DNA from 4 places in the Paenibacillus sp. HJGM_3 genome. Region 1 is predicted to be linked to each of the others. Evidence: riboswitches for the same ligand, from Rfam matches in the RefSeq annotation. Region 1 holds a riboswitch; each other region holds the start of a gene.
The links. A riboswitch is a leader RNA that binds a small molecule or an ion and turns the genes downstream of it on or off. The one in region 1 is predicted to bind ZMP and ZTP.
Positions count from the first base shown of each region.

Region 1 (7,881 bases):
CGGGTACTTCGCTTTGGGCCACGATCGGCCCCTCATCGTAAGCTTCCTCGACCAAGTGAACGGTAACTCCGGTTACCGGCTCCCCTGCCTGCAACACCGCCGTGTGCACGTGATGGCCATACATTCCTTGGCCCCCAAATTTCGGCAGCAACGACGGATGCGTATTGACCACCTTGCCGCGGTAATGGGCGAGCGTGGCTGGCCCGAGCTTTTTCATGTACCCGGCGAGGAAGATCCAATCGGCGTGCGTGGCGATGAGCGTCCCGAGGATCGCCCGGTCGAGCTCCACGGGATCCGGATACGCGACGGAGCTGAGATGGTACGCCCGAATGCCGGCCTGACGGGCCCGCTCCAGCGCATACGACCCGGAGTTGTTGCTGATGACTGCACATACGTGCACATCCAGACGGCCCTCGCGGCAAGCATCGAGGATCGCTTGCACATTCGAACCGTTATGGGAAGCGAACAGCGCCAAATTCGGTTTACGCATTTCCGGCCCTGGCCTTCCCATTCATAATCTCGGCAGCGTGCTCGTAGCATTCCGCCAGCTGTTCTTTCGTCACCCGTGCCGGATTGTGCTCGAATGTGAGGTGAAACCGGTCGTTGCGACGGGACAAGTACTCGAGATACCTCGGCGCGTCGCCATAGTCCGGTAGCTCCGCGTGCTCCGGCAGCACCGGCAGATGGCGGTCCATCGCATCCGGCCCATACTTCACATTGCTGTAGTGCACTAGGTAGACGAACGGAGCGACCGCATCCATGTAAGCATAGGGGTCGAAGCCGGGGAAAACCCGTCGATGGACATCGAACCGCTGCAAATCCACAACAAGCCCGATGTCTCTATACTGCCGGAACAGTTCGGCGATCCATCCCATCTCGTAATCTCCGAAAAAATCGTACTCCAACACTATGCGCTGACCGGTACGCGCCTGCAGCTCGCCGATGCGCTCGAACGCTCTCTCTGTATATTCCTGGAACGGGCTGTCTCTCCAATGATCCATGGAATAGTGCTCGAACTGAGGGAGACGCCGCATGTAAGCTTCGTCCTGCAGGCTCGGAAAGATCGAAGGATACGGATAATGCAGGAGCAAATAGTTCGCCCCGAACCGCCTCGCGACCGCTGCTTCCTCCGCGAGCCGCGCGAATCCCGCTTCGCGATCCGCCGCTTCCAAGGAGGTGATGGCCGGCAGCGAATACCCTTGTCCGCCCAGCACAGGCGTATGGATGCCGTAGCCGAGCCCCTTCGCCTCCACGAATGCATGCAGCTCTTCCATCTGCTCCAGGCTTCGGAATTGCGACACTTCGAGTCCTGTTATCCGCTCCGTAGTGTAAGCTTCCCAATGCGCCGGGTCCAACCCGTTCCACATGCCCATTTGCAATCTTCGGTTCAATGTGCTTCCCCTCTCTCATCTCTCTGAAAGTCAATATGAACTCAGATTAGCACAAATTGGGGGACTTTCCTCCTCTTTTTGTGGCTATTCCCGGATGCGCTTGCGGACTGCGTCTACGGCGGCGACCTTCCTCTCCGCGATCCGGCTCATCCATTCCCGGCTCGCCCGATCGTATTCGTCCCGCCGTTCGGACGGGGACATGGCCGCGAGGTTGATCTCGACCGTGAGCAGCGCCGATTCTGCGGCCGCCTCGAACAAGACCGCTCCGATGCCTAGATCGGAGATCACGTTCTTGTTCGCGTACGGGGCGAGCTCACAGGCGATGCCAAGCGCCTCCGCACATGCCTCCATCAGCCGGAGCGGGATGGCGACGGCTTCGTGCGACGCCTCCTCGATCGCGTGCCGTCGAGCCGCCTTCTGCTCGTCGGTATCCTTCGCCAGCCGGATCGCCGCCATGTACCGCTCGAAGGAGACGATGTCCGCCTCGAGCAGATCCTCGCACATCGTGGACATCTCGCGCAGCCGGGCCAAGACGGACTCGACCTCGTCCGCCACATCGGCATACTTCGCGCCCTTGGTGAAATTAGCCGCCATGGAAGCCATCGCCGCACCGAGCGCCCCGACGAGCGCGGCGACGCTGCCGCCGCCCGGCGTAGGCTTCGCAGCCCCGGCTTCCTCCAGAAATTCCTTGATCGTGCTGTCCCACGCCGGCTTGCGGCCGGCTTCCTGATCGTTCGTGCTCATAGATGTCCCTCCTTCTGTCCCGCTGCCCGCTGCAGCTCGTAAGCCTTGTAGACGTTGTCGAACAGCAGCGCCGTTGTAAGCGTCCCGATCCCGCCCGGCGTCGGAGTGAATGCCGCGGCCATCGCGCCGGCGTCCGGATCGACATCGCCCGCGATCGTACCGTCGGGCCGCTCGTTCATCCCGGCATCGATTAGGACGAGCTCCGGATGTATCATGCCGCTCGTCACGAGACCGCCGAACCCGACCGCCACGAAGGCGATCTCGGCATGGGCGAGATGCTGCTTCAGGTCGCGGGTGCGGGAATGGCATACGGTGACGGTCGCCTGCTCCCGCTGCAGCAGGTGGAACAGCGGCATCCCGACCGTCTTCCCGCGCCCGACGAGCGTCACGTTGCTGCCGGAGAGCGAGTAGCCGTAGTGTTTGGCGAGGCGAATGCACGCTTGCGGCGTAGCGGGGACGAGTCCCGGCGCGCCTGTGAGCAGCGCGAGCTTGCTCGCCGGCGTCACGCCGTCCACGTCCTTCAGAGGCTCGATCGCCTCGGTAATCCGGCTCGTGGACAGATGCTTCGGCAGCGGCAGCTCCAGCATGATGCCATGCACGGCCGGATCGGCATTGAGCCCTGCGATGCAAGCGAGCAAGTCCGCCTCCGTGCAGTCGGCGGCAAATTCATATAGGCGGAACCCGATTCCGATCCGTTCCGCCACCTTGCGCTTCGCCTGCACGTAGTAGGCCGACGCCGGGTCCCCCGTCACCGTTACGACCGCGAGCTGCAAGGCTTCGCCGTCCGCCCGGAGCGTCTCCGTCCGCTGCGCCAGCTCCGCGTACACTTCGTCCGCAACCGGCTTGCCCTTCAACAGTTTGCTCATCTTTTTCGTCTCCTTCCACATTGAAAAACAAAAAACATTCGGCGCTGATCCATCGGACGAGACCAAACTCTCCCCGCAATCGATCAATTCCAAATGCTTCACCCAGGCGAACGGCATATATGACAATCCGGGCTCCCTCGTGGTGCTCCACGCTCGCCAGTTACCCGAACCGGACAGTCAAGCTCCGTGTGCCGGCACGCGGAACTTTCAAGGCGCGAAGGCGGTCAACGGAGGGCTGATACTTGCATCTTACCAAATGGTTTATGTGTTTGTCCAAACAAAGTGATATAATATTGCAATATTAGGAGGGAGTCCAAATGGGAAATTGGAAAGCGAATTTGGCGGTCCTCTGGTTCGGCCAATTCCTCGTCATGGGCGGCATGACGATGGTCATTCCGTTCTTGCCGCTATTCATCCAGGAGCTCGGGATCACCGAGCCGCACAAGGTGTCGATGTGGGCGGGCGTCATCTTCGCCGGGAACTTCATTACGTCGTTCTTCTTCCAGCCGCTGTGGGGGAAGCTCGCCGACCGGTACGGCCGCAAAATGATGCTGCTTCGTTCCGGCTTCGGCATGGCGATCGTGATGACGCTCATGGGCTTCTCGGGCAACGTGTGGCACCTGCTCCTGCTCCGCGTCCTGAACGGCACGATCTCCGGGTATGTGCCCGCCGCGACGGCCCTGATGTCCGCCACCACACCGAAGAGCCGCATGGGCTTCGCCATGGGTACGCTGCAGTCCGGCGGCGTGGCGGGTACCATCCTCGGCCCGCTGATCGGCGGCCTGCTCGCGGAGTGGATCGGCTTCCGCCCGATCTTTTACATCACCGGCTCCTTGTTGTTCATCGCATCGCTCCTGGCCTTGTTCATCGTGAAGGAATCGTTCAACGCCAAGGAAGCGGCGAAGAAGCCGAGCGTCTCCGTGGTGGAAGGGTTCAAGACGCTGGGACGCATTCCCCAGCTGCCCGCGCTATTCACCGTGACGGTGCTCATCCAGTTCGCAATGCTCAGCTCGATGCCGCTCATGCCGATCTTCGTGCAGGAGCTGCATGGACCCGGGGCTTACCTGGCGTTCTATGCCGGTCTCGTCGGCTCGATCACCGGCTTCTCGAACATGATCGCCTCGCCGCTGCTCGGCCGCTTGGGGGATCGGATCGGCCAGTCCAAAATATTGATGATTTCGCTGATCGGAGCCGGGCTGCTCTTCATCCCGCAGGCGCTCGTGCACAACATATGGCAGCTGTTCACGATCCGGTTCATCCTCGGGATGTTCATGGGCGGGCTGTTGCCTTCGGTCAACGCGCTGATTCGCAAGTACACGCCGGACGGGATGGAGAGCCGCGCTTACGGATTCAACAGCAGCTTCCTCTCCCTCGGCAACATGATCGGCCCTGTAGTCGGCGGATTCTTGTCCGGATTCATCGGCATCCGAGGCATCTTCTACATCGCGAGCGCGCTCTTGATGCTGAACGCCGTCTGGGTGTGGAAGACGCTGATTCGCCTAAGGGTGCTGGCCCCGAAACCGGACACGTTGCCCGAACCGCGTCCTGAGCCAAAGCCCGCTAAATGACAATAACCTGATCGGCGTTTGGGCCGATCAGGTTATTTGTCGTTCGGGCTGCTAGCTCTGATAGGTGAGTGCCATCCGCCCCATCTGTTCCCACGCTACGATGAACGACGACTTGGGCACCTTTTGCGCCTGGATGTTCTCGAACGGGTTGTTCACATACACTGACTCCTCATCGAATCCGACAAGCAGCACGCAATGCTCCTGGAATGTCGCCGATACCTCCTTGCCTTCCGGCGTCTTCCATGTCGTCCAGGCATCGCTCTGCTCGAACGAGGCTATATTCCAGATGACGACCGGCTTCCCGTCAGTCACCGCACGCTCGATCTCGCTGAAGTCAAGACCTGTTAGGTCGAGCGAGCCAGGTGTGTACACTTGCTCGAGCAGATGCGCGAGCGGCTTCACATAGACGGCGTAGCCCAGTTCGTTCCCATAAATATCGCCGACGAACCCGATGTCGGGATCTCCCCATACGGCGATATTGCCGTCCTCGTCGAACTCCGGCGATGTCTCGTCCTTCGGCAGCATCGACGCCAGGTCGAGCTTGTCGATCGGCTGCTGGAGGTAGGCGAGCAGCATCGCGAGACTCGTAATCTCGCAGCCGTTGTACAGCTCCGGCAGCTGGCTGATGAGGGGAACGTCGATCCAATGGAGGGTGTCCGGCACAGCATCTTCGGCCGCGCCGACGGCCTCGGTGCTCGCTTCCGGCTCGGAGACCGGCGGCTCATCGGCAGTCTGGATGAGCGGCGATTCCGCAGCGATTGACACGCTTTCCAGCGGAACATGGTCAGGCTCGGCTCCGCTTAACGGCAGCCAAGTGAGCAAGACGAACATCCCCGTGAACGCTGCGATTTTCCGGTGCATCCGACTCCCTCCTCTATTAAGCCTAGTATAGCATATCCGCTGCTTGTGCAGGCTTATCCGAGGTAGGGGGCGTGTGAATTTATCCTTGCTGCTCTTCGTCGGCGTCGGATTCCACGAACCGTTTGAGGGCCGCCATCTTGTTCTCCCAGTAGCGCTCGTAAAAGGCGAGCCAGCGCTTCAGCTCCTGCAGAGGTTCGGTCTCGAGTCGATACCGCGTCTCGCGGCCCACCTTCCGTTCCTTCACGAGTCCCGCCTCCGCCAAAATACGCAAATGCTTGGACACCGCGGTCCGGCTCATCGGGTAATGTCCGCTGATGGCATTCACGGGCATTTCCTGATCGACCAAGAGCCGGATCAAGCTGCGGCGCGTAGGATCGGCAATCGCTTGGAACACGTCATGCTTCGGTGCGGTTGACGCCATCTCAGCCCTCGATGTACTCACGGAGCTTGTTGCCAATGCCGCTCCAGCCTTGGGACATGCGCTCGCGAACGACGGCGTGGGTTTCTCCGAATTCGGTCACTTGGTCGGCGTGCCATCCGGAGTGAATAAGCGTGAACTCCGTCTTCCCTCCTTGGTCAACGAGCTCGAAGGTGAGGGTCCAGTCTTTGCCCCAATTGAAAGAAAGCTTGTTCGGGGGATCGAGTACGGTTACTTTGCATGGCGAATCGCCGAACGGACCGGCCTTCAGCACGAATTCGAACCCTTCGACAGGCTCGAACGTATTGGGCATAAACCAGGCGGCGATGCCCTCGGACGTCGCGACGGCCTTCCATACTTTGTCGATCGGCGCTCTAAGCACTACAGATTGGCGAATATCGGGCAGTGTTGTTTGGTTGTTGGACATCATTTACGGGCCTCCAGTATCGGAATTTTTGATTGGAAACCTTTTGGTTTCGCTTTTATTATAGGAAACCTTTTGGTTTCCTGTCAACAAAAAAATTAACAAAAAAGCGCGCTTTGAAGATATTTATAGGCATCTTTATCGAACTCAATTGAGTAAGTCATCAATCACGTCCTCAAGTTTTACGACGTCTCCACGGGCGAAAGCTTCTCTAGCTTTTTTATTGCATCCTCTGAAATTCGTGTGCCGATCTTATTTTTCCGCAAAACCAAATAATTCCCCTAACACAGTGTGCCCGTGAAATCGCCAAAGAAACCATGAAAAAAGTACGGGAAGCCATAAGTCTCAACTATTTTGCTGAATATCAGATAAACAAGGCAAAACGCGAAAAAAGTACCGTATATTATGCAGGACTTTGAAGTTATATGTCGAAAAATAGGCTATTGGTAGGAAAACGTCATTTCTTAAATTGGATCAATGGGAGGAGATTTGCAAATTTATTCCGAAAACTTCATACCGGATGATAGGCAATGTCTTGAATCGCTGTTGGCTCCATTTAGTAATGAAGCTTCCTGCTACACATTACTTAAGGAGGAGAAACATGAACCGTTACGGAAAGTTTGCCGCAGCGAGAAAAGCATTGGCTATCACCTTAGCCTTATGCCTGATCCTATCTTCATTCGGCGTTGCATTCGCGGCGGACGAACTGAACGACGTCAACGGGCATTGGGCGGAAAAGCAGCTCAAAGCCTGGATTGACAAAGGGTACATCCAGGGCTACGCGGACGGTACGGTTAAACCGGACAATTCGATCACACGCGCGGAGTTCATGACGATCGTCAATCGCTCTTTCGGCTTTAAGGATAAAGCGGAAGTGAAAGCGATAGACGTTGACCCGAAAAACTGGGACTACGAGCAAGTGGCGATCGCCCTGAAGGCGGGCTACATCAGCGGTTACGAGGATGGCTCGATGAAGCCGGGGGACAACGTAACGCGTCAAGAGATAGCGGTCATGCTGGCCAGCCTGCTGAAGCTCGATACGGGCAAAGCGGGTGATTTGAGCAAGTTCAAGGACGCGTCGAAGCTTCCGGAATGGAGCAAAAACGCGGTAGGAGCCGTTGTGGGCAAAGGCATTTTCGACGGCTACGAGGACGGAACGCTCGGTTACGAGAAAAACATCACCCGTGCCGAAGCGATTGTGACGCTGGATCGCGCAATGGGCGGCGGCTATGCGGCTACATACGACAAAGCGGGTACATACGGACCGGCTACCGGCAACCAGACGCTCGAAGGCAACGTGCTCGTCAACGCAGGCGGCATTACGCTGCAGAACGTGACGGTGACCGGTAACCTGACGATCGGCGAAGGCGTTGGCGAAGGCGATGTAAACCTGATCAACAGCGTGGTCAAAGGCGAAACGTTCGTAAACGGCGGCGGCGCGAACTCGATTCACTTCAATGACTCCGTTTTATTTAAGATCGTCGTCGACAAGAAAACTGGCGAAGTGCGTATCGTGGCAGAAGGCAAAACGACTGTCAAGCAGGTCGACGTGCAGTCCAACGCGAAGATCGACAACTCGAACGCGACTAATGGCGGTTTCAACAACGTT
Region 1 covers NZ_JBJGED010000019.1:143,486-151,366, reverse strand. Annotated here, with positions in the region: gene purN (phosphoribosylglycinamide formyltransferase) at 1-490, opposite strand, end outside; gene ACI5FR_RS20720 (sugar phosphate isomerase/epimerase) at 483-1,391, opposite strand; gene ACI5FR_RS20715 (cyclodeaminase/cyclohydrolase family protein) at 1,476-2,135, opposite strand; gene ACI5FR_RS20710 (bifunctional 5,10-methylenetetrahydrofolate dehydrogenase/5,10-methenyltetrahydrofolate cyclohydrolase) at 2,132-3,001, opposite strand; ZMP/ZTP riboswitch at 3,095-3,175, opposite strand; gene ACI5FR_RS20705 (MFS transporter) at 3,319-4,569, shown strand; gene ACI5FR_RS20700 (C39 family peptidase) at 4,621-5,430, opposite strand; gene ACI5FR_RS20695 (ArsR/SmtB family transcription factor) at 5,510-5,851, opposite strand; gene ACI5FR_RS20690 (SRPBCC family protein) at 5,853-6,278, opposite strand; gene ACI5FR_RS20685 (S-layer homology domain-containing protein) at 6,874-7,881, shown strand, end outside.

Region 2 (7,881 bases), on a different contig from region 1:
GATCAAGTTCCGGACAACGATATGAGCCGGGCGGAGGCAGAGCGCTGCGGAATTCCGATTTACGCGACAATCGAGGAAGCGCTAAAAAAGCCGATTGAGGGCGGAGGCTTGGACGGTGTTATCCTGATCGGCGAGCACGGCGACTATCCCGAGGACGAAAGACGGCGCAAACAGTATCCCCGTCGTCGATTGCTGGAAGAAACGCTGAGCGTACTGGATGAGCTGAACGTTAGGATTCCGATTTTTTCCGATAAGCATCTTTCCTACAATATCGAAGATACCGTCTGGATGTATGGCCAGTTGAAAAGCCGAGGCATTCCCTTTATGGGAGGCTCCTCGATTCCGCATGCGCCGCATGTTCCCAAATTGCAGCCGAAGCAGTTTGAAGAAGCTAAAGAAATTTTGGTGGTCAGTTTTTCTACGGCGATTGAAGCATACGGGTACCACGCATTAGAGGTGCTCCAATCGGTCGCGGAAAAGCGTTCCGGGGGCGAAACGGGGGTTCAAGAGGTTTACGCTCTCGAAGGGGAGCAGGTGTGGAAAGCGATGGATCGCGGCGAATGGCCGGAGGAGCTGATGATGAACGCTCTGGCGCTGTTCGATCGGAACGGACAGCCGCATCCCTGCGAATCCGGAGACTCTCCGGTATTGTTCATAGTCGAATATAAAGACGGAACAAAAGGCTATGTCATTCAGCAGAACCGGCTGTCGGAGCAATGGGCGTTTGCAGTTCGAAACGAGCAGGGCGAAATCGCTTCCGCGATATGCGATAGTGAAAAAGGCCGTCCCTTCGGACATTTCGAAACGTTAACCCGGCTAGTCGAACAATTTATGATGACCGGCACACCATCATTTCCGATGGAGCGCGTTTATATGTCGAGCGGTCTGACGAATTACGCCATGGAGTCCTTATATTTGAAGAGAAGATTAGAAACTCCGGAGCTTTTGATCTCCTATTAATCCAGCAAGGGAAAGAGGTTAGCGGCTAATGAAGGATATTTGTTTTCACCACCATACAAGAGATGAGATCGCCGAATACGCGGCTGCCGGCTGCGCGGCCGTCATTCCTCTAGCAGCAACGGAGCAGCATGGCCCTCATCTCCCGGTTTATACCGACAGCCTGATTTGCGAATACGTCGTTACCGAAGCGGTTCGTCGTGTCTCCGAGCAAAACCCGCTGCTTATGACACCCGTGTTCTCGGTAGGATGCTCCGACCATCATTTGCAGTTCAACGGAACGATCTCCTTCCGTTCCACTACTTATTTAGGCATGCTGACGGATATAGCCGAAAGTCTTGTCCGGTGCGGTTTTCGAAAGCTTATTTTTGTCAACGGCCACGGCGGCAATGAACGGATCATGATTCAGGTTGCCTCCGACATCGCGGTGAAGCATCCGGTCTGGACGGCTTCGGCGTCTTATTGGACGGTATCGGGTCAAGCCCTTCAGGATGCGTACGCGCGTGATGTCGGGATGGTCCCCGGGCACGCCGGAGGCTTTGAAACCGCGCTTATCATGGCATTGCGATCCGATTTGCTTCGATCCGATAAGATTACGGACTCCCATACGCTTACTCCTTGGTTTAACAGCGGCATTCCCGGTTTTATCGGCAAGCACGGCATGCTGACCGGCTATGACGGCTATACCGATGCGGCCAACCTGGCTACGGAAGAGAAAGGTAGAGCGTATTTGAATGCGATCGTGACCTCATTATCGGATTGGCTGCATCAAGTCACCCAAACCATGAGCCAGGGAGAATGAAATTCCCTACATTTGGAGGCGAATGATGAAAAGAGAAATCGAGACTGGGCCACAAACCGATAAGCCGTTTTCCTCCGGGATCGAGACGGAATCGCTGATCTTCGTTTCCGGTCAGGGAGGGATCCAAAACGGGAAAGTCGTTGGGAGCGATCTGGAGTCCCAAACGATCCAAACGCTAGAAAACGTCCGTGCGGTACTGAAAGCAGCCGGGCTTGATTTCGACAACGTCGTCAAGGTAAATGTCTACTTGTCGGATCGCGGCTTATATAAGGATTTCAATGAAATTTACGAGCGCTATTTTTCTAAGCCATATCCGAGTCGAACGACCGTATATTGCGACCTGAACTATGATTTGCTGGTGGAGATCGATGCCATTGCCGTGAAAACGGGGAGGTGATCGGACGGTGGAGTGCGAAATTCTAATTCAAGACGGAACGGTTGTAGACGGAACAGGCCGAAAGCGGTAAAATGTGGCGATCGGATCGGAGCAGGATCGTTGCCGTCGGGGATACGGCCGGCATCACGGCTGCAAGAACGGTGAATGCAGAGGGTTTTTGTGTAGCAGGCACCGAGCTTCATCGATGTACACGTTCATTCCGAGAAGGTGCTTACCGGCGGAAGGGACCGCTGGGCAGGTATTCGCCAAGGCGTAACGACGCAGTTCCTCGCACCGGAAGGGTTTTCTTGGTGTCATTAGAACGGTCGACTGCGCGAAGAGATGAGACAATACCTTGAGGTCTTTTACGGGATGACCTCTGTGGATTGGGGCGGTGAATCCGTGTCCGATTTTCTTTCAGAGCTGTTCCTGAAAAGGTCGAGCCGTTTGGCTACCTCCAGACCACCAGGTAACGGTCCTGCACAAAACAACCCCCAATCAAATCATTTGATTGGGGGTTGTTTTGTGTCATTGAACAGCGAAATTGTGGGATGACAAGAACTTTATCCCATTCCCGAATTTGACAAGAACTTGACCCCATTTCCGACAATAGTAGGGAGGAGAGGTGTCGGAAGACAAGAACATGGTTACATTAAAGGTCGCGAATTCCGCGGCTTTTGTTTTTATGTCCCCAAGTTCTTGTCATTAACCGATGACAAGAACTTGGGGACATTCCCGACGACAAGATTGGAAATCGCCCAAAGAACTGAAATCTAGAGTGTCGGATGAACATATTTGGTTGTATCACGGGCTTGCCATTAAGCAAACGGGCAAGATAGATCCAATAAGCACAATGTAAAAATTAACAAAAACAGTATTGGAAATAATGGAATTGTCTGATATTATAGGATTGTATTTAAATATGTGTGACTGGCGTAACGTAGGTAACTACGGGGGAGCACATATTTCATAAGCCGTACGCCTGGGCAAAGTATTTGATCTCAGATCAGATGCTTTTTTTTTATTTTATTTATTGAAAGGTCAGGTGGGCTTGCATGATATCCAAAGAAACTATCCAAAAAAACCTAAAGAACTGTCTCGATGACACCTCATTTCTGAATGTACCCGGGTTCAGACGAGATAAAGTTCGCGACACATATGATCTGGGTGATTCGCTACTCCTTATCACCACAGACCGCCAAAGCGCATTTGACAGGATTCTTGCCAATATTCCGTTTAAAGGCCAAGTATTAAACCAGCTTAGCGCTTTTTGGTTTGAAAACACCTCGGACATAGTAAGGAACCACGTTATAGAAATCCCGGACCCGAATGTGACTATAGGAAAAAAATGCACGGTAATTCCGGTAGAATTCGTAATGCGAGGCTATCTTACGGGCTCGACTGATACCTCGGCTTGGGTCCAATATTCACAAGGCATCCGAGACATCTGTGGCAACATCCTACCCGATGGAATGAAGAAAAATCAGAGGTTTGAGAAACCGATCCTGACCCCGGCAAAGAAATCAGCAGCACATGACGAGTCGATGTCAGCTGCTCAACTCGTTGACGAAGGCCTAATCGACCAAGAGACCTGGGGGTATTTGCAAAAAATCGCGTTCTCGCTCTTTGCCAGGGGCACAGAGATCGCAGCTAGGAACGGATTAATCCTTGTAGATACCAAATATGAATTCGGTATTGATGACAAAGGAGAGATTCTTCTCATCGACGAGATACATACTCCCGATTCTTCCCGCTATTGGATTAAAGAGACATTTGAATCGAGGTTAGCCGAGGGCAAGGAACCCGAGAATATCGACAAAGAATTCCTGCGACTTTGGTTCAGGGAGCATTGCGACCCCTATAAAGAAAAAATCCTGCCGTCCGCACCTGATGACCTTATCATTGAACTGTCGCATCGTTATATCCGCCTCTTCGAAATGATCACCGGCAAGGAATTTGCCGTCGACGGCACGCATTCTGAAAAGGAACGGCTTCAAAAGAACTTAAATGCTTATCTATTCTAAGCGACATTAACCAGACAGGTGTAATTCGAATGCGCTCATGGTTGCCGCAAGGCCAGCTATCGAATCAAGACTCTGATTGAACTAAAGGACATTATCCTGAATGTAACCTGAGAGAGCATTCGCCAGCGTGTTCCGTACTCGACTGGATTAAGCTAAAAGGCACGATAGTTTAACGTTAAATAAGACGAAGCTGCCGGCAGGAACGGGCAGCTTCATTGCTAACGGGAGGTTAGTGTGGTAAATATGATATAATTTACAACATTACTGTGGAGAACGAGTGACCACGAGGAAAAGATTTGGGAATGAAGAAGTACGAATTAAAGGATGGGGAACGGAGCATGACTTCAATCGTCACGGATAAGCAGGTGCTGGAAGTTTTACCATATTTGCGGGCTGTTTGCCCCGAGGATTGGGCGGAAGCACAGCCAGAAGTGAGGAGATTCCCAGCCAAGTCGCGTCTCTTCCAGAGGGAGGAAGCCACGTCCTTCGGTATGTTTTTGCTAAGCGGCATCGCCCGTATCAGCCAGATCGGGGAGGATGGGAGCGAGTGGGTCGTCAATAAACTTACCCCCGGCGAAATTTGCGCTCTCCTTGTGATAAGTGGACTGAGCGGGCGTGACTACCCCGCCGCCATTGAGGCCGAGACAGAGGTCGAGGCGTTGTTTGTTACCAAACTAAGCTTCCTCCGCTGGGTGCAGGAATACGAGCCGATCCGTAGAACAGTGTTCGGCAGCCTTCTCGATGGCATTATGCGTATGGGCGAACAGCTCCAAACGAGGCAGACTAAACCGCTTGACATGCGGCTGGTAGAAGCACTGCTGAGTTCCACGTCGGAGTGTCATCCGCTGCTACAAATGACGCATAATGAGCTTGCCGCCGAGATCGGCACCGCCCGTGAAGTCGTGAGCCGCGCGCTGCGGCGATATCATCGGCAGGGGTGGGTGGAGACAGGACGAGGTTGGGTACGGATCACACGCCGCAATGAATTGGAAGCGCTAATTGGTGACTAGGTCACAGAAGCGGTGCCACTCTTCCTGATATAGTGGAGAAGTAAATCAATTTCCCTTGTACAGGAGGAATCACCGATGATTCGCCAGCTTCAGCAGGGTATGATTGCCCCAGCGTTCCGTACCGTCGATCTCTATGGCAATCCCATATCGCTTGAAAGTTTTCGCGGCCACAAAGTACTGCTCGCTTTTTTACGTTTCTCTGCCTGTGCCGTTTGTAATTTGCGTGTGCATCATTTTATTGGTCGCTATCCGGGTTGGCAGCGCCAAGGCATGGACATCGTCGCTGTCTTCGAATCGCCGGAGGCGAATATGCGGAGATATGTAGGCGCCCAAAACGCTTCGTTCCCGCTCGTCGCCGACCCGAAAGCGCAATTATACGAGTTATACGGTGTCGAGACATCCGAAGAGAAAGTACACGCGACAATGGCCGATGCGAACACGAAGTCGTTTGTCGCCGATGCGGTCGCTGCCGGCTTTGCTCTTACTCCGGAGGAAGGTTCGAACTTCAACCGGATACCTGCCGAATTTTTGATTGACGAACGAGGTATCGTACGGTTGGCGCATTACAGCCGCATCATTACCGATCATCTCCCGCTTTCAGCGATCGACAGCTTCGCTGCTGGTGAATAACTATGCATAGCAAAGGCATGAGACTTGCCCACGCGGTTCTCATGCCTTTTTTACGGAAAAACCTTAGTCGATCGGTTCGTTCAGCTAACGGGTACAGACAGCGCGGTGAACCGCTCATATAGAAAAGCCAAATCATTGCGGAGGACGTTAGTGAAATGAGTGCTTTTTTATTGGACAAACGGGCAGAATTGTTGAATTGTATAACTTCAGAATATAACATCATAATTAACAAAACTCTTATTAAAAGTGGGGGAAAGTATTATTGAGAATTATAAGTTGTTTTCAAATTGGTTAAATCAGATTTTAGAGCAAGACATCCCCAAAGGAATCAAAGCATTCAATTTTAACTTATATGAAGGTTCAGAAGATACATACGATGTACAATTAATTGGGTCAGATGAATTCGATGAGGATGACTCAGATTGGGCTTGTAACGACTATTTTACTTCGGAAGAAGATATTTGCTATATAAAAAGAACAGAAGATATTCAACATTGGGAACAAGGTTTAAACTACATTACGATGTTAGTGGAACGTTATCTTAAAGAAGGAGAGTATGCAAACATCCTCAAAAGTACATCTGCAATAGGAATTGGATTTGTAGATGGGGATATTGATATTCTATTCCGTGCTTAAATACGCTTTTTGTTGATGATTGCGATGTCGTCGCTAAACTAACGAGAAACGATAGCTCAACAAATCTAATCCGCCGGCCTGTATAGTGATGATCGCAGACCAGTGCTTATCAAGGAAGGAGACGTACTTTTGGGCATAGGATATAGGCTGGGATTCGTTGCTTTGGTGGCTTGGTTATTTTATGTACTTTATGCGATACAACACGTAGACGCATGGAATAGTGACGCCCGAGCCGCACTCGGTATTTTTATTGCTTTCGCAGGATTGATTATATTCCCAATCTATTTTGTCCTGCTTTATTCTGCTGGAAAAACAGTACGAAGGACGAAACGTCGCTAAGCTAACGGGCACGATAGCATTCCTGTAGAGCGTTAAATTTGCGCTTTGCAAAAAAACGAGCGCCTCGGTACGATGGGAGTACGCAACGGGTCATAGCCCTTAAAATCCCATCATCCAGGAGGACGCTCTACTATGAAGTTTAAATCGCAAGCCCGACAAAATCAACTCATTGAAAAGATTACGGCTCAGCATCTCGTTGTTGGGATCGATATCGCCCAGCAAACGCATGTCGCACGTGCCGTAAACTTTCGCGGTATTGTGATCGGCAGCCCTTTATCCTTTTCCAACGACGAAGATGGCTTCCACAATCTTCTTCAATGGATCCAGCGGCTGCAAACCACGCATCACTTAACTACCGCGATTGTGGGAATGGAACCAACCGGACACTACTGGCTCAATGTATCGAGTTGGCTTGCAAAACGCCAGTTTGAGGTCGTTCTCGTAAATCCGCATCTCGTGAAAAAGAACAAAGAAAACCGCGACAATACGCCCTCAAAGAGCGATAAAAAGGATGCGCTGGTCATTGCCGACATGGTGAAGAACGGGTATTACTCCATCGCACGCACCACGCCTGAATCCTTTACAGAGCTGCGTGTCTTACTCTCCAACCGGGACTTTGTGGTGAAACGAGTCGTAAGTGCCAAAAACCAAATTCATCGCTGGGTTGACGTAGTTTTTCCTGAGCTGCGGCAGGTCTTTAAGAACCTGATGGGCGTCGGTTCGTTAGCTACGCTTCGTCTGTTCCCAACGCCAGTAGAACTGAGCGAGTTGCAACCGCAAGACCTGATTCAGGGATGGAAGTCCCTTATGAAGAGGCACTGCGGCGAGCGGAAGGCTCGCACCTTAATCGCACTGGCTGGACGCTCTGTCGGTTCCAGACAAGCTGCGCAGGCCTACAAGCTTCACTTGAAGCAACTGCTCGCCGAGTATGACCTGGCTTGTACACAGCTGCAGGACGTAGAGCGTGAGATTGTTTCCGTATTAGAATGCATTCCTTTCGCAAAGTCCATGCTTGCTGTCAAAGGGATTAGCGCCATTTCACTGGCCGGTATTCTGGGTGAGGCTGGTGATTTAAGCGGCTTTGTTCACGGAAATGCCCTGCTGCGT
Region 2 covers NZ_JBJGED010000002.1:73,579-81,459, forward strand. Annotated here, with positions in the region: gene ACI5FR_RS02700 (hypothetical protein) at 1-960, shown strand, start outside; gene ACI5FR_RS02705 (creatininase family protein) at 989-1,759, shown strand; gene ACI5FR_RS02710 (RidA family protein) at 1,785-2,156, shown strand; ZMP/ZTP riboswitch at 3,052-3,130, shown strand; gene ACI5FR_RS02715 (phosphoribosylaminoimidazolesuccinocarboxamide synthase) at 3,191-4,159, shown strand; gene ACI5FR_RS02720 (Crp/Fnr family transcriptional regulator) at 4,462-5,169, shown strand; gene ACI5FR_RS02725 (peroxiredoxin family protein) at 5,245-5,799, shown strand; gene ACI5FR_RS02730 (hypothetical protein) at 6,076-6,435, shown strand; gene ACI5FR_RS02735 (IS110 family RNA-guided transposase) at 6,907-7,881, shown strand, end outside.
Region 2: it holds a riboswitch for ZMP and ZTP, as region 1 does, so the genes downstream of both, ACI5FR_RS02715 (phosphoribosylaminoimidazolesuccinocarboxamide synthase) here and ACI5FR_RS20710 (bifunctional 5,10-methylenetetrahydrofolate dehydrogenase/5,10-methenyltetrahydrofolate cyclohydrolase) in region 1, are expected to answer to the same signal.

Region 3 (7,881 bases), on a different contig from region 1:
ATACGATCAACGGCGGTTACGAAGGAAGCGTGTTGTTTTTGAAGCAGGCCCCCTCTTCCTCCTTGACCGTACGCCATCAGGTCGGCAATGTCGTGCTCCGGGGGGCGAGCAATTATGTCTTTGCAAGCGAGAATGATGTATTGATGCTGCTAAAATGCGGCAGCAACTATGTGCAGCTATGATTTAAAGGAGCATAAAGCATAATGGAAAAGGAAGCCATACTGGCTAACAGATGGGCGGATGAACCGGCGAGAAACCTGCTTCGCCTGCTGGCCGGACTGAAACACCGCACCGACAAAAAAGTGATATCCGGCCAGTTCGTATGTCCGCACTACGGCAGACCGGAGCATGGCCTGCCCGACGTGCAGGCGGCGTGGTCTTATCATATCGAGCAATTGCAGCGCGACGCCGGGCGGTATGTGGGGATGGTAGGCTTCGATCCGGTCGACCGTACGTACTTGGGAGGCGATGCTACCCGGAACATGCCTCGTTTCGAGAGCTTCCGAGAGCTCGCTTCCCAGTATCATTCGCAGGGAGGCCTCATTCACCTCACTTGGCACGCTCCGAACCCGTGGACGTCGGGGCATTCCTGGTCGACCATCCCGGCGGGGGGCGCATTGTCGGACTTGATTACCCCGGGGCACGCGGCGCATGAACAATGGATGGCATGGCTCGACGCGATGGCCGACGGCTTGGAATGGTTCCGGCAGCGGAGAATCAGCCTCATTTGGAGGCCGCTGCACGAATTGAACGGGAACTGGTTCTGGTGGGGACACGGCAGTCATGAGCATTATGTGAGTGTGTACCGCCATATGTTCGACTATTTTACAATCCGGAGAGGGCTGAACAATCTCCTCTGGTGCTGGAGTCCGGATCTTAGCGTCAAGCTGGGCTCCGCCACGAAATCCCGCTATCCGGGCAACGATGTCGTCGACATTATCGGTTTCGACCGCTATGCCGACCATTATACGGAATCGTCGTATTACGAAGAGTACCGGAATGAGAGGTACGGTAAAGTGTTGGCGCTGACGGAAGCCGGGCAATCGAAAGGGTCGGCAAACTACGATACGACGAACCTGTTGGAAGAAATTCGCCGGTATTATCCGGAGATTGCCTTCTTCATGTTCTGGATGAAGACGGAGACGGACTTCAGCATAGTAGGGAACGGGGACGGCAGGAAGCTTCTCCTGAACCCGCTTGTTTGCAACCGGGAGGACATCGAGGGTTATTCTACATAGACTTGAATCTGATGAATACTGTTGTTCTCATAGCCCTTTACGTTCCACTCTGCATATAGAGGCTGCGTATTCCCGACGGAATCCGCAGCCTTCGCTTTAATTACATATGTCCCTTCTTTTGAAGCGTCCCATTGCCAGACCCATCGCCGCCAACTGTACCGTTGTTCCGGATCTAACCAGACCGCGGTCTGCCACGTATGTTCTTTATCCAGGCTTATATGAATTTGTGTGACAGGATGTTCTCCCGCCCATGCAACTCCGAACACCTGGCGGATCCCTTTTTTTAGTACGGATTGATCTGTGGGTTGCACAATAGCGGAATTTACCTTCATGCTCGTTACTGGTCGGCGACCTAGATTAGGATTCATTTGGTAGATCATATAGTCCAGCTTCTGAAAGGGCCCCTCGAAAGGTTGATCGGAGACGAGCACTCTCCGCAGCCACTTCACGGAGGCCATGCCGTACCACCCCGGAACGATTAACCTCGCCGGGTAACCGTGCTTGAACGGCAGCGGTTTCCCATTCATAAACAACGCTACGAGCGTATCCGGATGCAGGGCTATAGCAAGCGGCAAACTTCTCGAATAATGGAAGGTGCCCTTGATATCCGTACGCTGTCCGAAATCCATTCCTTCAAATATAACCTCGTTCGCGTCGCTTAATAGGTTTGCAGCCGAAAGGATATCCCGTAAGCGGACTCCGGTCCAGACAGCATGACTAACCGCTCCAAGCTCCCACTGCTCGCCGCGTACTTTAGGATGAAAAAAAGCCCGTTTATTGCCGGCGCACTCCATTGTAACCGGCAAAGAGACCATTGACATTCTCATTAAGTCATCATAGTGCAGCCTAACCGGATTACGCACGAGACCTCCAATATCCAGATGCCAATCTTCAGGAGAAAAAGATGGATACGGAAAATGATTACGGATATAGTGCAGGGATTCCGGCGTTAGTTGACTTGAGAGGGCCAGCATGGGAAACTCTTGATTCTCAGGAACGACCGAACGGGGGATACGCCCAGGATTATAGAGCCTCATAGAAAACTCCTCTCCGAGAATAGCCATGATTGTTATTTTTATGAGGACATTGAATAATCCATGATGATCGCGATCCATTACTCCACGAATAACTCCCCCGCCGGGAATCCCTCTACGAACGCCGCCACCTCCGAGCGGATGCGCTGCAGCTCGCCCTCGTCCGAGGCGCCGCGCGTAGCGCGGACGATCCAGGCGGCGATGCGCGCCATGTCCGGCTCTTGCATGCCGAGCGTCGTCACCGCCGGGGTGCCGAGGCGGATGCCGGATGGGTACCAGGGCTTCGTGTCGCCGGGAATGGCGTTCTTGTTCACGACGATGCCGGCCTTCTCCAGCTGCACGGCCAAGTAATGGCCGTCTCGGACAGCGAGCCCGTTCATGGAGTTCACGACGTCGAGCAGGAGCAGGTGGTTCTCCGTGCCGCCGCCCATGAGGACGAACCCCGCTTCGCGCAGCCCTTCCGCCAGCGCCTTCGCGTTCCGCACGACTTGGCCGGCGTAGGCGTGGTACGCGGGGCTCGCCGCTTCCCGCAAGGCGATCGCCATGGCCGCGATCGTGTTCATGTGCGGCCCGCCCTGCAGGCCTGGGAACACGGCGCGGTCGATCGCGGCGCCCAGCTCCCGGCGGCACAGAATGAGGCCGGCCCGCGGGCCGCGCAGGATCTTGTGCGTCGTCGTCGTCACGACGTCGGCATGCGGGAACGGGTGCTCGTGGTAGCCCGTCACGCACAAGCCGCAGATGTGGGCGATGTCGGCGACGAGCAGCGCCCCGGTCTCGCGCGCGATCTCGCCGAGCAGCTGGAAGCGGATTTGCCGCGGATAGGCAGTCGCACCGCAAATGATGAGCTTCGGCTTATGCCGGTGGGCCAGCTCGCGAATCTGCTCGTAATCCAGCTCGTAGTCGGCATTGAGCCGGTACTGAACGGCGTTGTAGATCGAGCCGGTCAAATTGACAGGATGGCCGTGCGTCAAGTGGCCGCCATAGTCGAGCGACAAGCCGAGGAACGTATCCCCGGGCTCGAGGAACGCGTTCAGCACCGCCAAATTCGCGGGTGAACCGCTGAGCGGCTGCACGTTCGCGTGGTAGGCGTCGGGATTCGGCGTGAACAGCTCCAGCGCGCGCCGGATCGCGAGCCGTTCCAGTTCATTCGTGTTGGGCTGCCCCCGATAGTATCGCCCGTTCTTCGTCTCCTCCCGTGTATCGCCGGCCCACAAGTACGGGTATCCTTCCGCGTACTTGTTCGTGTACGAGGTGGCCAGCGCGAGCTGCACCGCCTTCGAGGTGTAATTCTCCGATGGAATCAGGCTCAGCGTGCTCCGCTGACGTCGCCCTTCCGCCGCCAGCAGCCGCCCTACCTCCGCATCGTGCCGCTCCACATAACCGATCCAGCTTTCCATGGCCATCCTCCCGCTTTCAACTGTTGTTGGACAACAAAAAAGAGCGCTCCGATCTGCTCGATCGTGCACTCGCCCAGGCGTACGGCTCTATATGAGATGTGCTCCCCCATGGTTCCCCATGTTCCGCCAGTTACACATCCTTGGTCCACGGGATTATTTTACCAAATATTCAGACTATATTCAACATTCTATCATCTTCCTTGAATCTTTAAGGTTATTTTCATTTTCGTATGTTATTGTGAAGGGTACGATACGTTTCTCTAGCAATAAGCGATATAGAATCATAGGACAAGGGGATACCGATGAGAGGAAAAATGCTGCAGGCGCTAATCGTAGTGTCGGCCATCTCCGGGCTCGTCTGGATGGGCGGTCTGGCTTGGGCGATGAAAGATTACTTCAGCGGAGGGGAACCGGTCGTGCTGACGTCCCCGCAACCATCTGCGACTACGCCTCCCGCACAACCGGTGCAAGCCGCCCCGGTGACATCGCCGGGTGCTAACAATCAGGCATATCGGGTGGTCGGTCTGGGCGACTCGCTTACCCGCGGATTCGGGGACCCGGAAGGCCTAGGGTACGGCGGGAAGCTGGCGAACTTACTTCGGGAGGGCGGCCAAGAGGTCGTATATGACAACCTAGGCGTGAACGGGCAGACGGCACCTCAGCTGGTCAGTTTGCTGCAGCAGCAGGACGTGCAGGCGAAGGTGAAGACAGCCCGGCTCTTGCTCGTAAGCATCGGCGGGAACGATTTATTTCGCGGCGGAGAGACGTTGTCGAATTTGGAATCGACTCGAATCGCGTCGCTGCAGACCGAGTACAACAAGCAGTTGAAGACGATTCTCACCCGGCTGCGCGAGCTGAATCCGGACGCGGCGATCACCCTGATCGGGCTGTACAATCCGTTCATCGAGCTGCAGAATTCCGCCGTGACGAGCAAAATCGTACGAGACTGGAACTACGCGGCAGGCGAGACACTGGCTGCATTTCCGAAAACAATGCTCGTCCCGACGTTCGACTTGTTCCAGTTCCAGAGCAAGGACGTGCTGTATATCGATCAATTCCATCCGAACGCGAACGGATACGAGCTGATGGCGGAGCGCATCGAGGCCGCGCTGGGCGAACAGGGAGGGGCGTAAGTGAGCGAAGTAACATTGGCGGTACACGGGCTACGCAAAACGATCGGCCGCCGCGATATCATCAAGTCCTTGGATTTCGAGCTGCACCGTGGTGAGGTGTTCGGCTTCCTCGGGCCCAACGGGGCGGGCAAGACGACGACGATCCGGATGCTGGTCGGCTTGATGCGGCCTACCGCCGGGACGGTTCAGGTGTGCGGGTACGATGTGCACAAGCAGTTCCCGGAAGCGATGCGCCAGATGGGGTGTATCGTCGAGAATCCGGAGCTGTACCGATACTTGAGCGGGTGGAACAATTTGCTTTATTTTGCCCGGATGATGGATGGAGTCGATGAAGCGCGGGTGAGCGAGGTGGTGGAGCTGGTCGGCCTGACCGCTCGGATTCACGACAAGGTCAAGACGTACTCGCTCGGCATGCGCCAGCGGCTCGGCATCGCGCAGGCGCTGCTTGGCCGGCCGAAGGTGCTCATCCTGGACGAGCCGACGAACGGGCTCGATCCGTCCGGCATCCGCGAAATGCGGGAGTTCATCCGCTTCTTAGCCGCGCAGGAAGGGCTCAGCGTTCTTGTGTCGAGCCACCTCCTAAGCGAGATCCAGCTCATGTGCGATCGCGTAGCCATCATCTCGGGCGGCGAGGTCGTACGGGTTGGAGCGGTGCACAGCTTGCTCTCTTCGCAGGAGAAGCTCTGTTGGCGGCTGCATCCTCTGGAGGAGGGCGTTGCCGTGCTGCGGCGGCTGTGCGGGGAGGAGCATGTGGATGCGGATACCGAGCCAGGAGCGGTATTGACTCCAAGCGATGCCGAACGGATCGGAGTCTGGAATCGCGAGCTGGTGAACGCCGGCGTCACGGTGACGGAGATGTCCCGGCGCGTGCCTACCTTGGAGGACTTGTTCCTCGAGCTGACGGGAGGGCGGGGCATTGATTAATCTAATCTACAACGAGATGGTCAAGCTTGCGGGCAAACGGAAGCTGATCGTCGTCACGCTCATCATCGGCGTCCTAATCGCCGTCTTCACCTACGCGCAGGGCCAGCAGGCGAAGGACAACCTGAGGCGGTACGGCGACGTCGACTGGCGCATCGTGCTGGAGCAGCGGATCAAGAGCTGGGAGAGCCGGTTGAACTCCCCGAGAACGGACGACGACCAGCGTCGCGAGCTGATCGTTCGGATCGCCCAGCAGCGTTATTATTTGAACGCGAATGTGAACCCGGCCGAGCCTGGTGCCGCTACGTTCGTGCGGAACTTCATCGAGAACGGGACGACGCTGCTCCTGCCGCTCATGATGATGGTGATGGCTTCGGACCTCGTCTCCTCCGAGCATAGCGCTGGCACGATGAAGGCGCTGCTCACCCGGCCGGCCCGGCGATGGCGTATCCTGCTCAGCAAATATTGGACGCTTGTGCTTTCCGTCTCTATCATCATCACGATCTTCGGCTTGCTGTCGACGCTCATCTCCGGCTTCGCGTTCGGCTTCGGCGGCTGGAAGGCCCCAGTGTTGACCGGCTTCGCCATGAACGGGGACGTACTCGATACGTCCGGCGTGCATTTGGTGCCGCAATGGCAATACATTTTCATGGAATTCGGTCTCGCCTGGTTCGTGTCCCTCGTAGTGGCGACGCTCTCCTTCATGCTCTCCGTGCTGATCCGTAGTACCGCGGCCGGGATGGGCATCATGCTCGCCTGCCTCATCTCGGGGATGATCCTGAAGAGCATGGTCGCTTCCTGGGAGTCGGCCAAATATTTGTTCAACCTCAATCTCGACTTGATCCCGTATCTGACCGACGCCTCTCCGCCGATTCCGGGCATGACGCTCGGCTTCTCGATGCTCGTGCTGCTCGTCTGGGCGGCGGCCGCGCTGGCCGTGTCATTCTTCACGTTCACCCGGCGGGACGTCGTCTGAGTAGGTTGGGTATCGAATAGCACAAGATGAGAACAAGGCTGCCGCAATGATGATCGGCGGCCTTGTTGCGCTAACACATGGAAAATAAATAAGTTGACCTATCGTAACGTCAATCTAGTAACCTTTTGTAAGGAGTAGTTTGAATAGGAGGATTATTCTAAAGTGGTTGATAACCGTACAGTAATGGAGTCTGGAAGATGTATGGAATGTGGAGCTAAGGAGATAGATGGGTTTTCCTGCTATGAATTATTCGGTTTTCCTCTTGTTTGGGAGCATAATGACCCAGAATTATACGCTTTACATTTTTGGCTTGTTTCGTGTTATATGATCCAACATCCTTCCAATTATACAGAAGAGGGATACCAATTAACGGTTCAATTATTTACTGAGGCTTATGACAATGCTTGGGATTCCGCGTATATCCTTAAAAGAAATCGAGAGTTAGTAAACCATGTTGGTAAAATAACGAACCCGCTTCCAAACAAAGAAAGAAATCGCAAGCCCAAATTTTGGTCAATGACAATTGAAGATCTATACTTGGGTGGTGAAAAAAACGCCATCTCCAACATAATCAAATGGAAAGAACAGATAAGAAGTGAGCTAGAGTAGAGGGAACGATAGTTACATTTACACAATTTTCATCGGGCGTCGAGGAAAACTATAGAAGGATTTAGGAGATTCGAATGGAATAAATAGGAGACTGTTGATTACAGAGGAGGGTTCCGATTGATGAAGGGCAGCCGAGCGTTGTTAATGGTTTTTGTTGTGGGCATGATGGCTATGGTGTTAGTGTTATCCCCTATCGGCAGGGTCAGCGCAAACGATGATTGCGGGTGCGGCCAAGTGGTAGGTGCCGAGAAGAACAAGATTGTGGCGGACCTGTTGAAGAGCGATGCTTTCAAAGCGAAGAAGCAAGAATTGCTGAAGCAGGGTTACAAGTGGAACGGGGTAGACGGTGCGGAAGTAGATAAGAATGGGAACAACGAAATCTTGATTGCCATTCCTTTGTTGAATGCGGACCGCGAAGAAGTTTTCTTGATTTATGTTTATGGGCAATTTTATGTCGTGGCAAAGCCTAATTGAGATGCAGTCCTTATCTTCGTAAAAACAATTGTAAGTAACGAACCCAAAATGAGCCCATTCCAGTTTTGCCTGGATGGGCTCGTTATTTTTGCGTCTTTT
Region 3 covers NZ_JBJGED010000001.1:102,961-110,841, reverse strand. Annotated here, with positions in the region: gene ACI5FR_RS00490 (glycosyl hydrolase family 28-related protein) at 1-182, shown strand, start outside; gene ACI5FR_RS00485 (glycoside hydrolase family 26 protein) at 204-1,238, shown strand; gene ACI5FR_RS00480 (sulfite oxidase) at 1,226-2,353, opposite strand; gene ACI5FR_RS00475 (serine hydroxymethyltransferase) at 2,353-3,669, opposite strand; ZMP/ZTP riboswitch at 3,734-3,813, opposite strand; gene ACI5FR_RS00470 (GDSL-type esterase/lipase family protein) at 3,972-4,802, shown strand; gene ACI5FR_RS00465 (ABC transporter ATP-binding protein) at 4,803-5,726, shown strand; gene ACI5FR_RS00460 (ABC transporter permease subunit) at 5,719-6,699, shown strand; gene ACI5FR_RS00455 (DUF5946 family protein) at 6,862-7,308, shown strand; gene ACI5FR_RS00450 (hypothetical protein) at 7,429-7,782, shown strand; gene ACI5FR_RS00445 (hypothetical protein) at 7,881-7,881, opposite strand, start outside.
Region 3: it holds a riboswitch for ZMP and ZTP, as region 1 does, so the genes downstream of both, ACI5FR_RS00475 (serine hydroxymethyltransferase) here and ACI5FR_RS20710 (bifunctional 5,10-methylenetetrahydrofolate dehydrogenase/5,10-methenyltetrahydrofolate cyclohydrolase) in region 1, are expected to answer to the same signal.

Region 4 (7,881 bases), on a different contig from region 1:
ATCAGACAGGTACGATGACCGTAATCCCGTATTCCTTCAAGCCGGCTTTCGCGGATTATATGCTGATTGCGATGATCGACGCCGACAGGCTGCGAGCTGCGATGCTTGACGAGCAAACTGACGTAAATGCGACCATCATGGGTCCGGACCGGTTCTTCAGGTACACGACGGCCATGGATACGCGTGAACTTCCTGCGATTCTCCTCGCGGGTGGCTCGCCGGTTGACGTATCCGATGATCGGTTTCCCGACCGAAGCGAATCCAGCTTGGAAGCTGTTAATCGTGGCGCCGTAGGGGATGGGAGCTCTCTTTCGCTCGACCAAACGATTGCCTTTATTGTTGCGGCAGAGATGAGTTTAGCGGTACTTGCCGCGTATTTGCTGGGCCGGCACATTTACACGCCTGTTCGACAGATGCAGTTGTCGGTCTCTCGACCCTTTGAAGATCTTGTGAATGTGAATGAGAGGAATGAGCGGCTCAAGCCAGAGCAAGAAGAAGTGATCCCTATACGAAGGAACGCCCTTAATTGGTGGGATGGAGGTTTTGCTGATTTCGTAGAGTCGGAGGAACATTACACGATCGTACTTTACGAGCTTCGCTTTCGGTTAGCGGCTGATGCAGGGATGAGGGAGGATATTTCGCGTGCGATCGTTGGGGAGATTGAACGGCTTACGGGCGAATACGTTCCTTCTTCATTGACTTATCAGGTGGAGCAGCGACGCTTTCTCTCCATCGTCCCCGGCCTCGCGTGCGGCGAAATTCCGGCGTTGCTGGAAGGACTGAAGCAAATCTTCGACCGGGATACGAGGCATGTACTTGTGACTGTCGCCATCAGCCCCCTGTTCGGTTCCGATATTCGGTTGAACGAAGCCTACCAGCAGCTGCAGCGCATACTCATGCAGGCTCGTCCGCTTGAGGAGACACAGATCCTGCTTGGTGCGGGTAAATCCGATGACGACGTAGTCTGGACGCTCCAACGTGAACAGAAATTTGTGGCGGCGATGATGGTGGGAGACGAGGAGGAACTTGTCAATTTGGCGCACGTGACACTCGAGGAACTTGACCTTCGTGAAAACTCCCTTGAGGCGTTCCGTCGTTTGGCGGGAGCTATCATCGACAAGACACGGCAGCTGCTTTTCCACTGCAACTTACCTGCCGATCGGGTCCGACAATGGGATCTATCCGCTGAGCGGTTGGATTTGTGTTGCACGGTTACGGAGTATAACGAAGAGCTCGGTGCCTATCTGAAGGGAGCGGCCTCGCTAATCAAGGAAAAGAAGGACGCCGAAGAACCTGTCGTCGAGCAGATCATGAAAGCGATTCAGGAACGCTATATGGAGGATCTGTCGCTGGATGTCCTGGCGGTGGAGTTCCAGCTCAGCCCCTCATACCTCTCGACCTATATCAAGGAGAAGACCGGACTCAATTTCATCGAGCATCTGCATGACACCAGGTTGAGAAATGCCCAACTCCTGTTGCTGGATACCGATCTGCATATCCAAACCATCGGCAGCCAGGTCGGCTACCGCAACATCTCCTCCTTCAACCGCATGTTCAAAAGCCGCACCGGCCTTTCGCCCAGCGAATACCGGCGAGCGAGCATGATGAATAGAAAGAGGTTGGGATAGACGACGCAACCCTGCCTCTAATGATCCTAAATGCTTCTGTCGCAAACGTCGCACTATCCTGGAAGCCGAATATAGGCCACTATTGTCAACCGCTATTCCCTTATATCGAGTAGCGCTGGCCGGTTGCCGTAATAGCTACCCGGGATGTAACTACTTAGAAAACTCCATTAGCCATGAATCTCGTTGTTCACCTTCCGTCCATTCGTAGTTAGGTAATAACTTTACTTTTCTAAACCCGCATTTTTCATAACACGCAATGGCTCTTGCGTTCCAAGTTTGTGGGTCCATAACGATTTTACTTGCACCTAGTGCAGTTATTAAATACTCCGCCATTGAACTAACTAATAATTTACCTATCCCGTTATTCCAATAATTTGGTTCTCCAATAAATTGGTCTGTACCATATATTTTTTCTTCAACCTCTGTATAACCAAATCGTTCTTTTCCTTCTTCATCCAGCTCGTAGAACTGAATATAGCCAATTTCGTTAGAATCGTATTCAACAATGCATCTTATTTCATCATCTTCCTCTTTAAAAAAAATCTCCCTAACCATCTCTAAACTATGAGGACGGTCCCTTCCTCCGTAATATTGCAGCACTGTTGGATCGGAAAGCCACTTTACCAGGTAACCCGCATCTTTACTGGATAATTTACGGACTCGAAGATTTCCAGATTGAAATAACACTTTGAACCCCCTAAAATGCAGTATCAACTTGGTTTAGTGTAAAACTATCGTTCCCGTTTAGTTAATCTCTTTTCCAGTCATATTCCATAATATTTGCAGCTTCTATAGCTCTATCTTCTCCCAGTAATTTTTCTACAACATACAAAGCAGCATCCATGCCAGCGGATACTCCAGCGGATAATACAATCTTCCCATTATCAACATAACGAGCTTCTTCAATTATCTCAGTAGAAGTTGGTACAACATTCCTTAATTCATGAATAGCCGAGCGATTTGTTGTAACTTTTAGACCATCTAATAACTTGGCTTTTGCTAAAATTAAGGCTCCTGTACAGACAGACAGGATGATTTCTATATCATCTGATACTTCTCGGATCCAGTTCGTAATCGTTTCATTGTTCATTTCTTTTCTTGAACCCCACCCTCCAGGAATCACCAATAGATCAGGTTTAGGGCAGTTAGCGATAGTATAAGCCGGATTAATGCTTAGACCTCCTAATGCAATTATCGGACTGTCATGTTCCGCCACAGTGTAAACTTGGAAGTCTTGCCCTCTATTACTTCCTGCAAGAAAAACTTCAAATGGTCCTGCAAAATCCAAAGGTTCAACCTGTTCAAAAATGAATACTGCTACATTTCTTCCTTGCCGTGCCTGTTCCATTTCATCATCTCCCATAAAAGAAATAAAAGCATTCAGTCTAAGACCGAATACTTCGCCCAGGCGTACGGCAGATGATAGATGTGCTCCCTCGTGGTTCTCCACGTTTACGCCAGTCGCACATACCAAATTATAATCAGCGAATTTAAACTTAAGCAAGCTTTTGTTGCATTATCCTGCAATCTTTTATTTAAGAAATGCCTCATTTTGCAGGCTCGTTATAATTTCATTAACGGTTTCTTCAGGGGTCAATTCAGATGAGTCCAACCACATTCCGATTCGAGGTGTTTCATTTCGCAGCAGACTATCCAACCCTTCAACGGTCCAAACACCATAGCCTTTCTTTAAACGGCCAGATTCCCTTAGGGTTACAACTGATGAGTTTGGACAAAGAACCACCAAATAAAAAGGGCTGCTTTGGATATAAGATATAAATTCATTCAACATAGGACCAATTACGACATCTTGAACTACAACCGTGAATCCTGCTTGAAAATAGGCATCAGCGGATTGCGCGGCCAACCGATAACGTAGCCGTAATTGATCCAATTCATCACTTCCGGCGTCTGGTTGAACCTCTTTACGGTTATTAACAATCATTCTCCGGAAAATATCTCCCCGTAAATGCACCGATTTCTCGTACCGTTCGGAGAGCAACTGGGCTACTGTTGATTTTCCACTCGCCATTATTCCGGTAATTAGAATAATGCGAGGACATTCCGTTAGCATTAATCTCGCTTCTTTCTTTTTACCTAATATTATAAGGGTAATAAATTAAGGGATTTAAGTGTGATTTTAGATATATTGATTTATTCCGCTCTTACTGCCCGTTCAACGGCATACAGCCTATATTTATGTCGTAATTAGAGGTGTTCAGAGGGCTCAGGCTGAATAAAAGTCAAATGTTTCATTCGGTTTATGACAGATAATACTTCATTAATTCTTGGTAATTCAAGCCATCTTTCGAAACCAGGAAAAAAGGAAGAAAATACAATATCCACGCCTTCTCTCTCCATATCTTCGAGAGCTTTTTTGATCTTTTCATGAAGAAAGATGAGGCGATCCTGATTACTTATAGCGATTTTTCGAATTAAAAAGGCAATCGCTGCAAGCTGGGCGTGTGATGTGATATTGTAAAGCCCTCTGATATCAATTTGTTCGTCACCTATCATCATGTATCCCATGGTTGAAACCATCAGCTTTTCTGTACCACTGCCCTGTGGATAGCTCGAAAAGTGATCGGTGGTTATTTTTCTTTCTATCTCCCAATTTGTAAGGGGAATACGCTCGCGTGGTTTGTCGGATTCACATAATTTTTTGGCTTCCTGGGTTACGTTTTTGGGCACAAAATTGTCCATCAGGATGATTTGATCGGCAACAGATAAAAATTCACCGCTACCTCCAATAACAAGAACGGAAGATACGCCAACGGACTCATAAAGCTCCCTGACACGTTCCGTGAAAGGTGTAATGGGTTCATGCTTGATTAAGGAACGCATTTTGATGTCTTGAATCATAAAATTCGTCGCACTTCTGTCTTCATCAATAAGAAGAAGCTTACACCCGTAGTTGATGGCCTCCATAATATTTGCGGCTTGCGATGTGGATCCTGAGGCGTAGTCAGTTGAAAACTGTTCAGCCGAACCATTGGGTATCCATTTTATGAAAGGCGTAATATTGATATTTTTTATGGGACGGCCTTCCTCTGCAGATATTTCCATTGCACTTTGATCTGTAATCACAAATTCTCGTCCGTCGCCTATGCTGTGATTGTAAATCCCCGAATTTAGTGCATCCAACAATGTGCTTTTACCCGAATAACCACCGCCGGTGATGACCGTCACGCCATGTTTTATTCCCATTCCTCGCAAACCACAAATTTCAACTTCAACATCTTCCGGGGATGTAAAAGGCAAAGCACCCTCCAGTGGCCCGCTGTTGTCTTTATTTCTTGGCAAAATGCTGCCATTCGCAATAAACGCACAATAATCACTGGTTTTCAGCCATTCGCGAATCCTATTTTGTTTTTTTACCAATTCATAGGCAACATTTAATTTGATGAGATCAAACTTGGCAATAAACTTCTCCACTTCTTTTGGAAGCATTTTGCAGAGCATGCGCATAGCTTTATCATTATTCCTGAATGGAAGTTGAACTGTAATCATTAAGCATAGATACCATTTTTCCGAGATGACTTCGACAAAGGATGCATTACGTTGCAACACCACATTGGTTGGACGAAAACAATAAAAAGCCCCATTTTCTTTATCAGGTCGTGACCGGTTATAAATCATTTCATTTAACGCCTCAATATGATCAACCCATTCTCTTAAGGCAAAATCTGAGAGAACAACTTGATCCCTATTTTCATCTAAGCCGAGACGGTCAAAAGGTATTTTTATGGTGATACATGGTTTATCCAGTGTGAGTTTATGTGTCCGTTCAATGTAATAGGCGACATCATTATTCCAATAGGTTGGGTCAGGTTCATAAATCATATTGTAAGATGACTGTCCGGATTGTAATGTGCGAAAATATTGAGCGAGTCTTTTGATAAAGCATCATCCTTTCATATTGGAAAGCGGTGAGTAACGGGAAACGATGCCGAAGCTGAAACGATATCTCATGAAGGGGGCCCCTTATCTTTTGGAACAAGGTAACGACGAAACGGATCGCCCCTTAATCTCCAGGTATGAGCCTGCTTGAACATGGCGAAAAATGAATTCCATCCAAAATAATTCAAAATCAATACATATTCCCCCTAATAGAGTTCAGATCAATTTGAAAGATAAACGATTAAATCCTAACCAATATCAAAATAAAACCACTATTGTTGCCTTGACCAACCTTTTGTCCTAAAAAAATAACAGCCACTCCGTAAGTGGCTGTCATAGACCGGCAAGAAAGCATAAACGTTCCTTCTGCCTAAATATAAAAGCCCTGAGAGTGAATCCTGCCCTCAGAGCCTGATGTATTCGTAAAAAAATAACTAAAAAGCAACATGAGGACAAGACGTATATTTTTTTGTTTTCATTGTCCTCACCTCGTTACGATTTATTTTTACAGCAACACAATCATAGCATTAAGATCATCTACAATATAGGGAAATAATAATTATAATTAACTCAAATCCTGAAATGGCTCCGATCCTAGTACCCCGGCAGCCTTACACCTCAATTGCATTAAAAAGAAACGGTGCTCCTTTTAAGTAGTTTCTTATTATAGCTTGTGCATAGGGTTGTTCTTCCTTCAGTCCATCAGTCTCTCTTGGATCTGGTGCATGGTGGCAGTAGTTTTCGATCATGACCATCACTGTAAACTGTCTAAAGCCGAAACCCAATAACCTTCTAGTTGCGTCAGGAACCGATTGTAATACTGCGTTAAACGAGTCATAGCCTTTCTAAAAACTTTGCTCACCCCAAACAGGACGAACGAGACTTTGTGCGAGTTCATTTGAGACTTTCTGTTATTATTGTACCTACAACTGAGACTTTCAAAAATACAGGAGTAAATAACTTGACTGAACTAACGTACTTCGTTAGTTCAAATATGGAAGCCGCTCATAACTTCCTTCTTCCGTAATTTCACTTGATTATAGTAAGCTCGAAAGCGTATCTCCTGAACTTCACTCTAGCGTCGCGGTCAGACGATCACGCGGTAGTGAAGATGAACAACACCGCTTCGGAAGCGGCGCTCACCGAGCAGCTCGAGCCGCATGAGGAGGTTGTCCGGCAATGCTCGCTTACCTCCACCCAAGACGATCGGATTAAGAAGAAGATGAAACTCGTCGATCAGTCCCGCGCTCATCGCCTGCCCGGCAAGCTCGGGGCCGCCAATCGTAATGTCGGCTCCTGGGGACTCCTTCAGCCGCCGGATCGCATTCGGATCGAATTCGCGCTCGATCCTCGTCCTGGCGCTTGACACCGCCTGAAGCGTCCGGGAATACACGATCTTCTCAGCCGCTCGCCAGATCTGCGCGAATTCCCGCCTAAACTCCGGTTGATCGCCGCCGGTGCTCGCCGTCTCCCAATACACCATCGTCTCGTACAGTCGACGCCCGTAGAGGTAGGTGCCAATCGTCCGTTGGAAGTCAGTCCAGAACGCATACGTCTCGTCATTGGCGATCGACCACTCTAAATTGCCTTGCTCGTCCTCCATGTAACCGTCCAAAGATACGTTAGTAGCGTAGATCAGTTTAGCCATTTCAATAACGCCCTCCAATTATTAGTTTCCAACGCCTGCCTGTTGCTTGAGGTTCTTGATCTCTTCCTTGACATTTTCTTTCACAAATCTGGAATTGTTCCATTCGACTTTCTCCAGTGTCGTGGAAAAAACGATTTTGGCTGTCTTTTCCGATCCACTCGGCATGATTCCGTTCATATTGCGAAGCTGATGGGTTCGAAGGCACAGATGGCCAATAACTGTGCATTCCCTGATAAGTCCCACGTCCTCAAATGACAGTGTCGGCAGTACTCAGAATTTCTATTGCGTGTTTCTCCAAATCAGCTTAGCACATTTCAGCTTGGGTTGTTTCTTATGGATTGCTAATTTAAACTGCCCGTTAGTTTAGCCCGCCGCACTTGAACCCCCACTAGAAACTCATGTACACAGGCGCTACCGGACGCGTCGGTTTACCTATTTCGTACGCGGAAACTTGTCGGCAAATGTTACCGGGGAACTGGAAATATCAGTTCATAGACTTTGTCGTAATCGTCTCGCATCCGTTGAATAATGCAAAATTTTGAAGACAATTGTTCAAGGCTGTTCGCAATTGCTTTGTTGGCTTTCTGTCGTTCTCGTACCAGATGTTCTTAACAACGAGCGTCCCGGCTTTTCGCTCCGCGATTACCTCGGCTCGTCCGATGAGGCTTTCTCCGTATAGTAGAGGCAACACATAATAGCCGAATT
Region 4 covers NZ_JBJGED010000034.1:60,239-68,119, forward strand. Annotated here, with positions in the region: gene ACI5FR_RS28640 (helix-turn-helix transcriptional regulator) at 1-1,628, shown strand, start outside; gene ACI5FR_RS28645 (GNAT family N-acetyltransferase) at 1,779-2,315, opposite strand; gene ACI5FR_RS28650 (DJ-1/PfpI family protein) at 2,377-2,976, opposite strand; ZMP/ZTP riboswitch at 3,024-3,103, opposite strand; gene ACI5FR_RS28655 (AAA family ATPase) at 3,160-3,702, opposite strand; gene ACI5FR_RS28660 (P-loop domain-containing protein) at 3,837-5,471, opposite strand; gene ACI5FR_RS28665 (dihydrofolate reductase family protein) at 6,616-7,176, opposite strand; gene ACI5FR_RS28670 (winged helix-turn-helix domain-containing protein) at 7,661-7,881, opposite strand, start outside.
Region 4: it holds a riboswitch for ZMP and ZTP, as region 1 does, so the genes downstream of both, ACI5FR_RS28650 (DJ-1/PfpI family protein) here and ACI5FR_RS20710 (bifunctional 5,10-methylenetetrahydrofolate dehydrogenase/5,10-methenyltetrahydrofolate cyclohydrolase) in region 1, are expected to answer to the same signal.